DNA from 2 places in the Micromonospora sp. CPCC 206061 genome. Region 1 is predicted to be linked to the other one. Evidence: riboswitches for the same ligand, from Rfam matches in the RefSeq annotation. Region 1 holds a riboswitch; the other holds the start of a gene.
What was found. Region 1 has a riboswitch for S-adenosylmethionine ahead of V6V89_RS14885 (aminotransferase class V-fold PLP-dependent enzyme). Riboswitches for the same ligand answer to the same signal wherever they lie in the genome.

Region 2: another riboswitch for S-adenosylmethionine. It lies ahead of V6V89_RS25800 (GNAT family N-acetyltransferase); the one in region 1 lies ahead of V6V89_RS14885 (aminotransferase class V-fold PLP-dependent enzyme).

Annotation. Positions count from the first base shown of each region.
Region 1 is NZ_JBAKHX010000017.1:52,910-56,511, reverse strand. Features, by position in the region: gene V6V89_RS14890 (PrsW family intramembrane metalloprotease) at 1-1,119, opposite strand, end outside; SAM riboswitch class IV at 1,512-1,631, shown strand; gene V6V89_RS14885 (aminotransferase class V-fold PLP-dependent enzyme) at 1,642-2,838, shown strand; gene V6V89_RS14880 (FUSC family protein) at 2,821-3,602, opposite strand, start outside.
Region 2 is NZ_JBAKHX010000044.1:25,512-29,113, forward strand. Features, by position in the region: gene V6V89_RS25790 (branched-chain amino acid ABC transporter permease) at 1-709, opposite strand, end outside; gene V6V89_RS25795 (amino acid ABC transporter substrate-binding protein) at 713-1,933, opposite strand; SAM riboswitch class IV at 2,173-2,288, shown strand; gene V6V89_RS25800 (GNAT family N-acetyltransferase) at 2,308-2,919, shown strand; gene V6V89_RS25805 (hypothetical protein) at 2,950-3,177, opposite strand; gene V6V89_RS25810 (hypothetical protein) at 3,291-3,602, shown strand, end outside.

The DNA.
Region 1 (3,602 bases):
GGCGCCCTGTGGGGTGCGGTCGAGGCCGCGCCGCATCTCGTCGCGCAGCAGTGCCAGCCGGGTCGCGGCGAACTGGTACCCGCGCATCGCCCGGAGGCCCGCGTCACCCGCCACCCGGCGGGCCCACCGCCGCGCGGAGTGCCGCCGCCCGAGGCTGCCGAGCGCGGCGACCTCCGGCGGTGACAGCCACCCTGCCTTCACGTAGTCGGGCAGCGTGCGCTCGGTCAGCCGGCCCTCCCAGCCGCGCAGCCACACCGCGAAGCCCACCATCGCGAGGAAGATCGGCACCATCACACCGATGTAGCCGTACAGCAGGATCAGGTTCTCCCCCGTCACCTGCACCAGCGTCGGCACCAGGTTCCACGTGCCGTGCAGGATCATCGCGAGCAGCAGCCCGGCGACCGGGGCGAGCAGGCGCACGCGGCGGTCGCCGGAGCGGGCGGCTATGCCGAGCCCCACGCCGGTCATCGAGGTGAAGAGCGGGTGGGCGAACCCGAAGACCAGGATGCGGCCGATGAACAGCGCGAACACCATCTGTGCCCCGGTCGCCGGCCCGTACTCGTCAGCGCCGGCCGCATAGCCGTGCCCGCCCAGGTACAGGATGTTCTCCACCATCGCGAACCCGACGGCGGAGAGCCCGCAGTAGACGATGCCGTCCGTGATGCCGGACCACTCGCGGCGCCGAACGAGCAGCAACAGCAGCGGCCCGAGTGCCTTGGTGATCTCCTCGATGAAGGGCGCGACGAGCACCGCGACCAGCGCGTCCGGTATGCCCTCGCGCTTGAAGAGCCACGACATCGTCGAGTTCACCGTCAGTGACGCCAGGGTCGCTACGAACGCACCCCAGGTGAAGCAGAAGGCGAGATAGCGGACGGGCTCCGGCTCGTACCGGTCGAGCCACATGAAGCAGGCGATCAACGCGGGCACCGGCAGGATGGCCGCCACCAGGCCGACGATCAGGCCGGTGACCCCGATGTTGTATCCGAGGAACACCAGCATGCCGATCGCGCAGATCGCGATGAAGGCGATGACCGCCCCGATCTGGAGCCCGCGCTTCAGCCCGCGCCGCGCAGGCGTGGTCGGCAGCGGCGGCGGAAGGGGCGGAGCTGCGACGGCCATGCGGCCAGCCTAGCGAGCGCGCGCCGTCCGCAGACCGCACCAAGCGTCGGGAGCGAAGCGACCAGAGCGACTGCGGTCTACAGGACGGCCCCCAAGCGCGCGAGCGACCCGAGCGCAGCGAGGGCATCAGACACAGCGAGCGCGCGCCGTCCGCAGACCGCACCAAGCGTCGGGAGCGCAGCGACCAGAGCGACTGCGGTCTACAGGACGGCCCCCAAGCGCGCGAGCGACCCGAGCGACCCGAGCGCAGCGAGGGCATCAGACACAGCGAGCGCGCGCCGTCCGCAGACCGCACCAAGCGTCGGGAGCGCAGCGACCAGAGCGACTGCGGTCTACAGGACGGCCTCCGGGAGCCGGCCGGTCGCCCGAGCCGCAGGCTATGCTGGCCCTCAGGTCACGAGCGCCAGCGTCAAGCCCCGGCTTGCTGGCCGGCAACCCTCGTCGAGTTCGCGGTGGGGTGCCCCGGGTGATGACCGGGTCCGGCTGGACGGTCCGCCGGACAAGCGTGGACTCGGAGGCATCATGACCGCCGTTCTTGGCGTACCCGACCAGATCAACCTCGACTACGCCGCCACCGCGCCGTGCGCCCAAGCCGCCGCGGACGCCGTCGCCGAGCTCCTGCCCTGGTACGGCAGCGTGCACCGGGGCGCGGGCGCGCTGTCGCGCAGGTGCACGCTGGCCTATGAACGGGCGCGGGAGGCTGTCGGCGACTTCGTCGGTGCCCGGCCCGACGATCACGTGATCTTCACCCGCAACACCACGGACGCGCTCAACCTGCTGGCTCGCGCGCTGCCCGCGGGTACTCCGGTGGTGACGTTCGGCGCAGAGCACCACGCCAACCTGCTGCCCTGGCCGGTGGGTTCGGTGCGGCTGCCGGTACCCGACTGTCCCGGCGCGGCGATCCGCTCCGTCGATGCCGCCCTGCGCGAGCTGGACCGGCCCGCGCTCGTCGCGGTCACCGGCGCCAGCAACGTCACCGGCGAGCGCTGGCCGATCGCCAACCTGGCCACCATCGCACGGCGGCACGGCGCCCGGATCGCGGTCGACGCTGCGCAGTTGGCTCCGCACGCGCCGATCGACATCGCCGCGCTGGGCGTCGACTACGTGGCGCTGTCAGGGCACAAGCTGTACGCGCCGTTCGGCGCGGGCGTGCTCGCGGGGCGCGGCGACTGGCTGGACGCCGCGCCGCCGTACCTGGCCGGCGGCGGCGCCACGACGCATGTCGGCGCCGCGACTCACGACGTGCGGTGGGCGGCGGGTCCGGCCCGGCACGAAGCGGGTACCCCCAACCTGCTGGGCGCCGTCGCGTTGGCTGCCGTGTGCACCGCACTCGACTTCGAGGCGCTGCACGAGCGGGAGCAGGTTCTTCTGCACCGGCTGCGGTCTGGGCTGGCGGATATCCCGGGCGTGGCCGAGCTGCGCATGTTCGCGCCGGACGCCGACCGGGTGGGCATCGTGTCCTTTGTGGTCGCCGGGCGGGACTCCGCCGAGGTGGCCGCCGAACTGGCCCGTGACCACAACATCGGCGTTCGGGATGGGCTGTTCTGCGCGCATCCACTGGCCCGCCGGCTGATAGCAGAGGCCGCCGCGCGCGCCGGGCGCCGCGATCTCCCACCGACCGCGCTGCGCGCCAGCATCGGACTGGGCACCTCACCGTCCGATGTAGACGCACTGCTCGGCGCCCTGGACCGGCGGCGAGGGCTACGACTTGTCGCCTGAACGATCGGGCACGTGGCGGCCGACGGCCCGGCGGACCAGGCGGCGTGCCTCGTCGGCGCCGACGCCGGACGCGCGTACGAGGTCGATCGCCGTCGACCGCACCTGCGCCACGATCACGCTGCCGGAGAAGCCCACCCCGGCGGCGTACGCGAGACCGGCCTCGCTCGCCGCCCGCAACGCCCGCTCCCGGCACGCCACCGGTTCGGCCGCCTCGGCCAGTTCCTTCTCCAGCCAGGTCACCGACTCGCCGAGCGACCGGACGGCGTCCACCAGATGCTTGGGCGCGTCCTCACCGTCGCCGATCAGCGCGATCGCCCGCCGGACCAGTACCCGGCCGTTGCGCAGCGCCCGCGCAGCGTGTTCCGCCCCATCGACGTACTGGTTCAGGGCGCCCCTGGTCCGCCACCTCGCTGGCGCGAGCGCCGCCGTCTCGCTGGCCGCGTCGATGGCCTCCTGGAGGCGCCGCACGTCCCCCTCTGAGGTGCGCAACCGGGCCAGCACGGCCTCCGCCCGCTCGCCGTCGCGTGCCGCCAGCGCATCGGCGATTTCGATCAACCCATGAGCGAGTACGCCCAGCGCCGGTCGCGCCGCCCGACCGACGACCGTGAGCGGGTTGAGCGGCAGGAGCAGCGCCATCACACCCAGGCCGACGAGGCCACCGACCATGGCGTCCACGAACCGCCCGTACGAGATGCCGTTCGACGGCGGGGTGAGCGTCGCCACGAGAACCGCCGAAGAGGCGGCCTGGGTGATCAGCGCCGACC
Region 2 (3,602 bases), on a different contig from region 1:
CGCTGCCGAGCCCGCCGACCACGATGATCGCCATCAGCGGGCCGATCCAGTGCCAATGCAGGGATGGATAGATGGTGGTGTCGAGCGCCAGCGCGGTGCCGCCGATCGCCGCCGTGGCAAGGCCCAAGCCAAAGCCGTACCCGGCGATCCTGTTCGTGTCGATGCCCGCCAGCTGCGCGGCGTCCCGGTGCTGGATGGTGGCCCGCAGGGCCAGGCCGAAGCGGCTGGCCTTGAGCAGTACGTAGAGCCCGAGCAGCGCGGCGGCGGCCAGGCCGAACGCGATCAGCTTGACCACCGCGACCCGGGCGCCGAAGAAGTCGAGGCTGGTGCCGCTGTAACTCAGCTGGGTGCGCCGCTGCGTACCGCTGAACACGTATCCCAGCAGGCCCTCGATGAGCAGCGCGATCGCGAACGTGAGCAGGACCGACATCATGGTCAGCGTGGCCGCGCGAAGCCGGGAGATCAGCAGCCGCTGCATCGCGACACCCAGGACGAAGAAGAGGGGCACCGTCCCGGCCAGCGACACCAGCGGGTCGATCCCGGTCTCGCGGTGGAAGTACCAGGCGAGGTAGGCGGCCAGGATGAGGAACGCGGAATGCGCGATCATCACCACTCGCATGACTCCGAAGTAGAGCGTCAGGCCGGCCGCCAGGAGGGCGTAGAGCCCACCGAGCAGAACGCCGAGGATGACGCTCTGGAAGGTGAGCACCGGTCACCAGTTCGGTTTGGGAAAGACGAACTCGGCTTCCTTCTGACTCTCCGGCAGCACGATCTGGATCTCGCCGTCGACGTACTGCTGGATCATGTGGGCACTCTGCGGGCGCCCGGCCTTGTCCCAGTTCAGCGGGCCGACCACGGTCTCGACCGTGTTCCCCCGTAACCAGTCGACGAGCTTGCGCTGGCAGTCGCCCTGCTCGGCGCAGCCCGCCGCCGCGACGGCCGCGGCTACGACCTGGCCGGTCGTGTACGCGTTCGCCTCATCCTCGCCGGGCGGGGTCCCGAACTGCGCGGTGTACTTCTGCACGAACTCCACGTTGCTGGGAAACTTCGCCTTCTCGGTGTAGCCGGTGGGCGCCAGAATGCCCTCGGTCTTGGCCCCGATGGCCTTGGCGAACTCCGGGTTGGTCGGCGCGGTCGAGAAGGCGGCCAGCTTCGGCTGGTAGTTGAGCTGCTGGAGGGCGACGATCAGGTTGACCGCATCCTGGTACTGCGTGCCGCCGACCACCATGTCGGCCTTGGAGGCGGCGATCTTGGCCGCGATGCTGCCGAACTCGGTCGTGTTCGGCGGGTAGACCTCGTCGACCACGGTCCGGATGCCGGCCTGCTCCAGCTTCTCCTTGAGACCGTACGCCGTTCCCTGCGCGAACGGGTCGTCCATGGCCGCGTACGCGACCGTCTTCGGCCGCTGGTCCGCCGGCATCTTCACGATGTACTCGGCCAGGTGGTTGTAGTGGTCGTCGGCGACAGCAGGGGCGGCGTAGAACAGATTCTTGAAGCCTTGCTCAAAGACCTGCGGCGCGGCGCCGGCCGGCTCGACGAAGAGCATGCCGTACTCCTCGGCCACCCGAGCGGCGGGAATGACAAGGCGAGTGGAGAACGGCCCGAAGACCAGGTCGACGGCGTCCTTGCCGAGCAGTTGCTCATAGTCGGACACGACCCGGTCGGCGTTGGACTGGTCGTCCAGAATCTTCAGCTCCACCCGCCGGCCGAGCAGACCGCCGTTGTCATTGACGATCTTCGCCCAGGCCTCGTAGCCGCGCTGCACGCCCTTGCCAGGCTCGGAGAAGTCCCCAGTCAGCGGCAACGAAACGCCGATGGTTATAGGGTCAGCGGCTGAGTCGCCGGAGTCGTCGGCGCCGGAACACCCCGCCAGCGCGAGCGCCGCGACCGCGGCGCTCGCCACGATGCGCAGCCGGGCTTCAGTTGCGGCCATCTTTGTGCTCCTCGCGTCGACGATACGAGAGCTCCTTACGGAAAACGCTTTCATACCATAGATTTTCTTCTCTACATGAGCAACACCGTGGCCGTGCGGCCACGGTGCCGCCAGCGTGTGATCACCTGCCCGCGCGTCCGAAGGCAGGCGATCTTTCCAATAAGGACGGTGTCTTCTCACACTTCCGCCGCTTTCGCGGCTTTCGCCGAACGGTTGATCGTGCTACGGTCACGGCCGTAGGTCATGAGTGCCAGCGTCAAGCCCCGGCTCGCTGGTCGGCAACCCTCCGTTCGCGGGCGGGGTGCTCCGGGTGAGGACCGGGCTCGGCACATGGGGTGTCGAGCAAGCCGCGACATCCAGGAGCTGCCTCGCCCATGACTTTGTCATTTGGCGCCACAGCAACGCCCGATGAGCGAGACGCGCCCGCCGGGCCGGCGCGGTTCCGCCGCGCCAGCGAAAACGACGCCGATCAGATCGCGCTACTGCATGCTGACAGCTGGCGCCGCCACTACCGCGGTGCCTACGCCGATTCGTTCCTCGACGGCGACGTGGTGGCCGACCGCCGCTGCGTGTGGTCGGCACGGCTAGCCGCACCTACCAACAGCGAAACGGTCCTCGCCGAGCAGGGGCGCCACGTGCTGGGCTTCATCCACGTCGTGTTCGACGAGGACCCACAGTGGGGCAGCCTCGTCGACAACCTGCACGTACGGCACGACAGCCGCCGGATGGGCATCGGCACGCAACTGCTTCGCCGCGCCGCCCGAGCCGTCACCCGGCACGGAACTGGCAACGCGATGTATTTGTGGGTATTGCAGCAAAACACCGCCGCGCAGCAGTTCTACCGCTCGTGTGGCGCCACTTGCGGCGAGACAACGCTGGTGTCGCCGCCCGGTCAAGACCCCAAGCGACTCCACGGCAAGCCAAGCAAGCTGCGCATGATCTGGCCAGACGTAGCGAGTCTGTTCCTACTCGACAACCAGCGATAGCGGCTGGGTGCGGGCTGGCGTGCCCATCGGTCAACCGCCCGGCCAGCGGGCGGGCGAGGGTGTCCAGCCGTGTCCAGTCTCAGCCCCAGCCCGGACGGGCCTGCGCACCTCGAGGTCCGCGCTGTCTGCCGCGCTGCCCAGCGAGCTGCTGGCCGGCACCCAGCTGACGGTGGTCGACAAGCCGGTGGGCGCCTTGTCGGTGCGGCACAACACGACCGGAGCAATCGGCGTTACCACCGCCGGGCATTGCAGCGGCATCGACACCATCGTCGACCCGGCGCCGAATCCGGACGTGAACCACCCCTTCCCGTTCCAGCTCGAGCACCAGGGAACGTGGGGGGGACATCGAGTGGCACACCTCGTCCACGGCGATGCCGGACGACTTCTACGCGACCACGACCGAGATCCGGGACGTGGCGGCGGTCGAGCCGCAGTCCGGCATCACGGTGGGCGAGTCGGTCTGCGTGTTCGGCCGGTCTTCGAACGTGCGAGGCTGCGACACGACGGTCACCTTCCCGGTGTCTTCGTGCACGCTCAACGGGATCACCTATGGCCAGCTCACCTCCATGAGCGGTCCGGGCACGATAGCCGGCGGCGACAGCGGCGGCGGTTGGTCGTTCAACTTCACCGCCTACGGGTCCACAACCGGATGGTGCAACTTCGGTGACAACATCGGTCGGGCC